2 linked regions of the Desulfofalx alkaliphila DSM 12257 genome follow. The protein of the gene in region 1 binds, or shares a complex with, the protein of each later gene. Links are inferred from orthologs where the notes say so. Each region holds a gene or a part of one and is shown on either strand. Other genes may lie near its edges.

Region 1 (3,012 bases):
GTTATTTACCCGTTCACCTGCGTTAATCTTTTCATTGACCAGTCCAGATACATGGGGCAATATTTTTAAATGTTTGATGTTTTTCTTTTTAGGGTTTTCAACTCTCCGGTTTGTGCCGTCAGCAACCCATAAACAATTATTGTCTCCCACCTTAAGGATTAAATAAAGTGTGTCTTTATCCCGCCCTGCGGTTGAGCAAACTAATTGACCCATTTCAAACGCTTCTTCTTTCAACCTCGCACCCCCACAAACTTTCGGTCCGTGGCCCGCTGTTTTTACAGCCTGGTTAAAATCTCAGGTACATCATCTGTAATGGCAATAGTGTGCTCAAAGTGGGCCGACAATTTGTTGTCTTTGGTGACCACTGTCCAGTTGTTGGGAAGGGTTTGCACTTCAAATGTGCCTACATTAACCATTGGTTCTATGGCCAATGTCATACCTTCTTTAAGCCGAGGCCCACGCCCGGGACGTCCGTAGTTAGGTACCTGAGGCTCTTCGTGCAGTTTACTGCCTATTCCATGGCCCACATAGTCTCGAACCACTGAATATCCATGGCCTTCCGCATAGCTTTGTATGGCATGGGATATGTCCGATAGGCGATTCCCGTCCACAGCATAGTCAATTCCTATATACAGTGCTTGCTCTGTCACCCGCATCAGTTCCAGTGCTTCATCACTTACATCACCCACCGGCAGTGTACGGGCACTGTCTCCAAAATAGCCATTTATTTCTGCTCCAAGGTCAATACTAATAATATCTCCACTATCCAATTTTCTTAAACCAGGGATACCATGAACAACTTCTTCGTTTACTGAAGCACATATGGTGGCCGGAAACCCGTATAAGCCCTTAAAAGCCGGGTTTGCACCGTTTTTGACAATAAAGTCTTCCGCTATGGTGTCAAGGTCTTTTGTGGTAACCCCGGGTTTCACAGCCTTTTCCAGCTCTTTAAAGGTTAGGGCCACAAGTTTACCGGCATCACGCATGTAGCCTAGTTCTTTTTCAGATTTGCAGGTAATCATTTATATCATCCTACTTAATGAATCCTTGATAACTGCGCATTAATAGTTGTGATTCAATTTGTTTCATGGTATCAAGGGCAACCCCTACCACAATTAACAGTGAGGTACCGCCAAACCATATGCCCGGTATCTTAGTTGCCGCCATTACAAAGTTTGGCATTATGGCAATCAAGGCCAGGAATACCGCCCCTGCCAAGGTAATTCTGCTCATTACTTTGGAAATGTATTCTGCAGTGGGGCGTCCGGGTCTCATGCCCGGAATAAATCCACCATGCCTTTTAATGTTATCTGCCATATCAACGGGGTTCATAATAATGGCGGTATAGAAGTAAGTGAATCCCATAATCAGCAGGGCATAAACTACGGTGTTGGGAATGGTACCAAAACCAAGGTAGGTAGTATACCACTGCCCAAATTTAGCGCCACCAAACCACTGGGCAAGTTGCTCAGGGAACATCAGCAGTGACGACGCAAAAATCACAGGAATTACACCGGCCTGGTTAACCCTCAAGGGCAGGTGAGTTGTTTGCCCGCCGTAAACCCGACGACCAACTACCCTTTTCGCATATTGCACCGGTATTCTCCGCTGACCTTGATGAACAACCACTATTCCGGCTATTACCAGCAAACCTATTACGATTAGCGCCAGTACACTCAGAATACTAATGGTACCCACAACCAGCGCCTCACTTAGATACATAACTGCACCGGGAATGCCTGAAACAATACCGGCAAATATTATCAAAGATATACCGTTGCCAATACCCTTTTCAGTAATTTGCTCACCGAGCCACATTAAGAAGACGGTACCGGCAGTTAGCGTAATGGCCACTGCAATGTAGGCAAAGGGACCCGGATTGGCCAAGGCTGCTTTTAGGTAAATGGACAGACCAATGGCCTGAATAAAGGCAAGCACCGCAGTAAAGTACCTGGTGTACTGGGTTATTTTCTTACGTCCTTCTTCGCCTTCTTTGGCCAGTTGCTCTAACCTTGGTATAACAACAGTTAACAGTTGCATGATAATTGATGCGTTAATATAGGGGAATATCCCCATGGCAACCACTGAAATATTTGCAAAGGCGCCTCCGGATATAACATCAAAAAAACCGAACAGCATGTTGCTTTGAGCCAGTTCCTTAAATAGGCTGGGGTCTACCCCGGGCACCGGTATATGTGCTGCCACCCTGAACACTAACAGCATCGCCAATGTAAACAGCAACTTGTTTTTCAGTTCCGAAACCTTAAAAGCGTTTCTTAAGCTATCCAGCAAGCTAGATCACCTCTGCAGTTCCGCCGGCGGCGGCAATTTTTTCGGCTGCCGACTTGCTAAAGGCATTTGCCCGAACTGTAAGGTTTTTCTCTAAATTACCGTCACCTAATATTTTCACTCCGTCTGCTACTTTTTTAATCACACCGGTTTCTTTAAGCAGTTCTGGTGTTACCACTGTTCCATTGTCAAATTTGTTTAGTTGGTCTACGTTAATGGCAATAATTTCTTTTCTAAAAATATTTGTAAATCCGCGTTTGGGTAAGCGGCGCTGCAAAGGCATTTGACCACCTTCAAAACCTGGCCTTACTCCACCTCCGGAACGAGCCTTTTGACCTTTATGCCCACGCCCGGCAGTCTTTCCCTTCCCTGTGGCAATGCCTCTACCCTTACGGATTGCTTTTTTCCTTGCCCCAGGAGCAGGTTTTAATTCGTGCAGTTTCACCGGCGCACCTCCTTTACGCATTTTCTACTTTAACTAAGTGTAATACCTTATTCACCATTCCTCTAATCTGAGGGGTGTCTTCATGAATCACTGAGCTGTTTAATTTTCTTAAACCCAGTGTTTTTACAGTGATACGTTGTTTTTCGTTCTGGCCGATTGGGCTTCTCACCAGAGTGATTTTTAACTTGGCCATAATCGCCCTCCTAACCTAACAGTTCTTCAACCGTTTTTCCTCTTAGGCGTGCCACCTCTTCAGGTGTTTTCAGTCTTGACAGTGC
Region 2 (5,783 bases), on another replicon or contig:
CGGCTCCGGAGACATTACTTCTTCAATGTTGCCGTCAATTTGCATTTTATTGTGATCCAAAAAGGCGGTAAGGTTGTCCAACTTATAGTGGGCCGCGGCCATGGCCGCCTCCCAAATTTGGCCTTCCTGTATTTCGCCGTCACCCAGTAACACATAGACCCGAAAATCCTTTTTATCCAATTTGCCGGCCAGGGCCATTCCGTTGGCCACAGACAGGCCTTGGCCCAATGAGCCGGTGGACATATCCACACCGGGCACCTTCCTCATATCCGGGTGGCCCTGCAGCTTGCTGCCCAGCTTGCGCAGCGTCTTTAGGTCTTCCACAGGAAAAAAACCCCGCTCTGCCAGGGCGGCATAAAGCACCGGAGCCCCGTGCCCCTTACTTAACACAAATCTGTCCCGGTCGGGGTTTTGCGGATCTTCCGGGTCCACCCTCATCACCTTAAAGTACAACGCAGCAACAAGGTCCGCTGCCGAGAGCGACCCCCCGGGGTGGCCCGAACCGGCTTCTCCCAGCATGGTAACAATATGCCGGCGTATTGCCTTTGCCTTATCCTCTAACTGCACCGTCATTTTTTTAACCTCCATCTACCTTTAGTATTTGGCAAATATTATTTTACCGTCATTTTACTAAATCCTTCACCGATTACTTCATGCACATCCGCTAATATCATAAAGGCCCGGTGATCGGCCCGATGAACAATTTCTTTAAATTTAGAAACCTCACTGCGGTGTACCACCGACAAGAGCACCTGGCGGTTACTGCCCATGAACATTCCCCTGGCCGGCCAGGCGGTGGCACCCCGGCCCATTTCTTTTAAAATGGTATCGGCCATGGCCTGCGGTTGATTGGTGATAATTATAAATGCTTTGGCATAAGAAAAACCCTCTTGCACCAGGTCTATCACCCGGGCCACAATAAAAAGCGTGATCAGGGCGTACAAGGGCAGCTCCCAAGATCGGAATGCAAGGCCGGCACTGAGCACCACCAGGGCATCCAACATAAAAACCAGCTGGCCAATATTACGGCCGGTATAGGAGCGCAAAATTGCCGCCGCCAAATCGGTGCCCCCGGTGGTGCCTTTATTGCGAAACACCAGACCTATTCCCAATCCCACCAGGAGGCCGCCATAAATGCTGGCCAAGAGCAAATTTTCAGTGGGCACCGGTAAAAAGGGGGCCGATGCGTCAACCAGCACTGCCAGCGCCACCGTTCCAAACAAGGTGCGATAACCGGTGTGCCTGCCCAGCCGAATGACACCAAAAATGAATAAGGGCAGGTTCATTGCCAGCATGGCTACACCAACCGGCGCCTTCACTAAATGATGCAGTATAATGGCAATGCCGCTTACGCCGCCCGATGCAATTTTATTGGGTACCAGAAATAAATTTAAGCCCAGCGTTAATATTATTACCCCGGTCAACACTCCTATGTAACCACTGATAGCCCTAAGCATTAGCCTTCACCTCGTACAGCTGCACTTAAGGCTATATATTTCCCAGATTCTGCCCACAAATTGCAAAATCCTTCTAAGTTAAAACAAAATTCGACTTAATCCAGTGCAAAGAAAAAAAGGCGGGCCCGCCGGCCCGCCACTGCTACTTTTCCTGGGCCCCTTTGGCCCTTTCCTTTAAAAAGGCGGTGATAAAAGGATCAATATAACCGTTCATCACCTGCTCCACATTGCCCGTTTCCACATTGGTACGGTGATCCTTTACCAGGCTGTAGGGGTGAAATACATAAGAACGGATTTGGCTGCCCCAGGCTATTTCCTGGTGGTCGTTTCTCATTTCAGCCAGCTGCTGTTCCCGCCTTTGCATTTCCAAATCCAGCAGCTTCGCCCTTAGCATTTTCATGGCCGCATTGCGGTTGGTCAGCTGTGAGCGCTCATTCTGACAACTAACCACAATGCCGGTGGGCAGGTGGGTGATGCGCACCGCAGAATCGGTCTTATTGACGTGCTGTCCGCCGGCACCCCCGGCACGGAAGGTGTCTATTTTTATTTCATCGTCTTTAATTTCAATATCCACATCATCATCGGCCTGGGGCATCACATCCACCGAGGCAAAGGAGGTGTGTCTCCGTCCGCCGGTATCAAAGGGGGAAATGCGCACCAAACGGTGCACACCCTTTTCCGAGCGCAAATAGCCAAAGGCATTGGGGCCGCTGATTTCCACCGTGGCGCTTTTCACCCCGGCCTCGTCTCCGGGCAGCAGGTCTAAAACGGTCACCCGGTAGTTGTGATTTTCCGCCCAGCGGGTATACATGCGCAGCAGCATTTCAACCCAGTCTTGGGCTTCGGTGCCCCCGGCCCCGGCGTGCAGGGCAATAATGGCATCACCCCGGTCGTAATCGCCGGACAGCAGCACCTCCAGCTCGGTCTTTTCCACCTCTTTTAACAGCCGGCTGTATTCCCGCCGGGCTTCCTTTACCACCTCGGCGTCGTCCTCTTCCTCACCCAGTTCCAGCAGCACAATTAAGTCATCGGCCTGCTGCTGCAAGTGCTTAAAGGAAGATAATTGGTCCTTTAAGTGGGACAGCTTTTGGCTTACCTTTTGGGCCTTGTCCTGGTCGTCCCAAAAACCGGGGGCCATCATTTGCTGCTCCAGTTTTTCTACTTGGGCAGCCTTGCCATCGATGTCAAAGGGAAACCCTCAAATCCGCAATGCGATTTTGTAAGGAATTAATATCACGTTTAAGTTCAGGGTACATTCATTTGATCCTCCAAATAATTCAAAGTAAATTAATCCTTGTTGGCACAGCACTTCTTATATTTCTTACCGCTGCCGCAGGGACAGGGTTCGTTTCTGCCCACCTTGGGCTCACGGCGCACCGGTCGGGCGGGGGCTTCTTCCTGGTACTTGTTTTCTACCGTTTTGCGCTGCTGCTGTTCCGGCTCCGGCCTTTTAACCACATCCACCCTAAAGATATAGCGCACCACGCCCTCTTGGATGCTGTCAACCATGTTTTGGAACATTTCATAGCCTTCAAACTTATACTCGGTGACGGGGTCACGCTGGCCGTAGCCCCTTAGGCCAATGCCCTCCCGCAGTTGATCCATGGCATCCAGGTGATCCATCCACTTTTCGTCCACCATGCGCAGCAATACCATCCGCTCAATTTCCCGCAGTGTTTCGGCACCCAGTTCCTCTTCCCGCTTTTCATAGGCTTCCAAGCTCTTTTGGGTCAACATATCCACCAGCTGCCGGCGCTCTATTTCCATGTCATCTATATCGCTTAACTTAATGTCATGGTTAGGCAGGTATAACTGGTCGGCGTGATTCAGCAGTCCTTCCCTATCCCACTCTTCGGGGTAAACCCCCTCGGGGCAGAAGGTATCCACCGAATTTTGTACCGTGCGGGCAATCATTTCTTTCACGTTTTCCTTCATGTTTTCCCCGGTGAGTACCCGGCGCCGCTGATCATACATTATCTCCCGCTGCTGGTTCATCACGTCGTCAAACTGAAGCACGTGTTTACGGATGCTAAAGTTACGGCTTTCCACCCGCTTTTGGGCAGTTTCTATGGACCTGCTCACCATATTGTGTTCAATGGGGGTGTCTTCCTCTAGGCCTAACTTCTCCATTAAACCGGCAATGTTGTCAGAGCCGAACAGTCTTAGCAGGTCATCTTCCAGGGATACATAAAACTGACTGGTGCCGGGGTCCCCTTGGCGTCCGGCACGGCCGCGCAGCTGGTTGTCAATGCGGCGGCTGTCGTGGCGCTCGGTGCCAATGACATATAGGCCGCCCAATTCAACAACCTTTTGATGTTCCTTGTCGGTTTGTTCCTTATATTTCTTAATGAGCTGCCGATACATTTCCCGGTGCTCCGGCTCCACCGTTAAATCTCCCGACTCAATATCTATACCATTTTTACGCATTTCTGCCTGGGCCAGAAACTCCGGGTTACCGCCTAAAATAATGTCGGTACCGCGGCCGGCCATGTTGGTGGCAATGGTCACCGCACCCAATCGGCCTGCCTGGGCCACAATTTCCGCTTCCTGGTCATGGTGTTTAGCATTTAGCACCTGGTGCTTAATGCCCCGTTTTTTCAGCATTTGCGACAGCAGCTCAGATACTTCAATGGATATGGTGCCCACCAGCACCGGCTGCCCGGTTTGGTGCCGCTCCGCTATTTTCTCAACCACCGCCCGGTACTTGGACTCTTGGCTTTTATACACCACATCGGGCAGGTCTTTTCTAATCATCGGCTTGTTAGTGGGGATAACCACCACATCCAGGCCGTAAATTTTGCGAAATTCCTCTTCCTCCGTTAACGCCGTACCGGTCATGCCGGCAATCTTCTTGTACATTCTAAAATAGTTTTGGAAGGTGATGGTGGCCAGGGTTTGGGATTCACGCTCAATTTTCACACCTTCCTTGGCCTCAATGGCCTGGTGTAAACCGTCGCTGTAGCGGCGGCCAAACATCAAACGGCCGGTGAACTCATCCACTATCACCACTTGGCCGTCCCTTATCACATAATCCCGGTCCCTCTTCATTAAGGCGTGGGCCTTTAGAGCCTGGTTCAAATGGTGGTTTAACTCCATATGCACATCATCATACAGGTTTTCCAGGCCCAGCATTTTTTCCACCTTGGTCACACCCTCTTCGGTGAGGACGACGGAATTGGCCTTTTCATCCACGCTGAAATCTGCATCCCTTTTCAGCTTGGGCACCAACTGGGCCATCCGATAGTAGAGGTCGGTGGGCTTGTCAGACTGGCCGGAAATAATTAAGGGTGTTCTGGCCTCGTCAATTAAAATACTGTCCACCTCGTCCACAATGGCATAATTTAGTTCCCGCTGCACCAATTGCTTGGGATGCAGCGCCATGTTATCCCTTAAATAATCAAAGCCAAACTCGTTGTTGGTGCCGTAAGTTATATCACAAAGGTAAGAGTTGCGCCGGGTATCCCAGTCCAAGCCGTGTACCACCAGGCCCACAGACAAGCCTAAGAAACGGTATATCTGCCCCATCCACTCACTGTCCCGGCGGGCCAGGTAATCGTTTACCGTCACCACATGCACACCCTTACCGCTAAGGGCGTTCAAGTAGACCGGCAGGGTTGCCACCAGCGTTTTACCTTCCCCGGTCTTCATCTCGGCAATGCGCCCCTGGTGCAACACCACACCGCCCATAATTTGCACATCGTAATGGCGCATGCCCAGCACCCGTTTCGATGCCTCCCGCACCACCGCAAAGGCCTCGGGCAAAATATCATCCAGGGTTTCCCCTGAGGCCAAGCGGTTTTTAAACTCCGCAGTTTTGGCCTGTAATTCAGGGTCAGATAATTTTTCTATCTTGGGCTCAAAGCTGTTTACATCCTCAACCACCCGGTCTAATTTTTTTACCTCCCGGGCGTTGTCGTCAAACAGCGATTTCAAAAATTTTAGCATTTTAAAGAAGTACACCTCGCATAAAAGAGGAACCTATGATAGGTTCCTCTTCCAGAATATCAAAAACTATTTTACCATTAACAGTAAATAACTGCAAGCTGCAGCTTTTATTTGAATTCCGGCTCTATTAAGCCGTAGTTGCCATCCTTACGCAGGTAGACCACATTTACCTGCTCGGTTTCTGCGTTAGAAAAAACAAAGAAGCTGTGGCCCAAAAGGTTCATCTGCATAATAGCTTCATCAACGGGCATAGGCTTGATGGCAAAGCGCTTGGTCTTAACCACCTTGGGGCCGTCCTCTGCGGGTTCACCGGCCGGCGCTTTTACCACCTTGTCGCCGCCATTGCGCCCCCGTTTTCCTAACTTGCCCTTGTACTTTTCA

What was found.
Region 2: the proteins of secY (region 1) and secA are in contact, whole or in part, in a crystal structure (PDB 3DIN), measured with the Thermotoga maritima proteins. The link is inferred for Desulfofalx alkaliphila DSM 12257 from one-to-one orthologs. Residues at the interface, in WP_004081795.1 of Thermotoga maritima: Glu108, Gly109, Glu110, Glu111, Ala236, Glu237, Arg238, Arg239, Ile240, Thr241, Ile242, Gln243, Tyr244, Ala245, Arg246, Arg247, Val248, Thr249, Gly250, Arg251, Arg252, Val253, Tyr254, Gly256, Ala257, Ser258, Thr259, Tyr260, Leu261, Pro262; in WP_004082002.1 of Thermotoga maritima: Glu261, Ala262, Arg263, Lys300, Ala301, Arg302, Thr303, Ile304, Ile305, Leu323, Tyr324, Asp325, Pro326, Val329, Ser330, Tyr333, Ile336, Lys340, Phe345, Val349, Glu363, Phe364, Tyr374, Ser375, Gly376, Gly377, Glu393, Ile395, Thr482, Ser483.

Annotation. Positions count from the first base shown.
Region 1 is NZ_JONT01000027.1:11,924-14,935, forward strand. What follows is about bases 163-3,012. They hold secY (preprotein translocase subunit SecY), read right to left. Parts: upstream 2,293-3,012; coding sequence 1,033-2,292; downstream 163-1,032. Other genes in these bases: BR02_RS0111340 (KOW domain-containing RNA-binding protein), read right to left, coding at 163-234; map (type I methionyl aminopeptidase), read right to left, coding at 276-1,022; rplO (50S ribosomal protein L15), read right to left, coding at 2,294-2,734; rpmD (50S ribosomal protein L30), read right to left, coding at 2,748-2,927; rpsE (30S ribosomal protein S5), read right to left, coding at 2,938-3,012. Outside these bases: more of BR02_RS0111340, read right to left, coding at 1-162. UniProt on the Escherichia coli protein: The central subunit of the protein translocation channel SecYEG. Consists of two halves formed by TMs 1-5 and 6-10.
Region 2 is NZ_JONT01000003.1:15,696-21,478, forward strand. The notes cover bases 2,545-5,783. They hold secA (preprotein translocase subunit SecA), read right to left. Parts: upstream 5,403-5,783; coding sequence 2,745-5,402; downstream 2,545-2,744. Other genes in these bases: hpf (ribosome hibernation-promoting factor, HPF/YfiA family), read right to left, coding at 5,510-5,783. In the rest of the region: BR02_RS0102960 (transketolase), read right to left, coding at 1-588; BR02_RS0102965 (YitT family protein), read right to left, coding at 612-1,457. UniProt on the Escherichia coli protein: Required for protein export, interacts with the SecYEG preprotein conducting channel.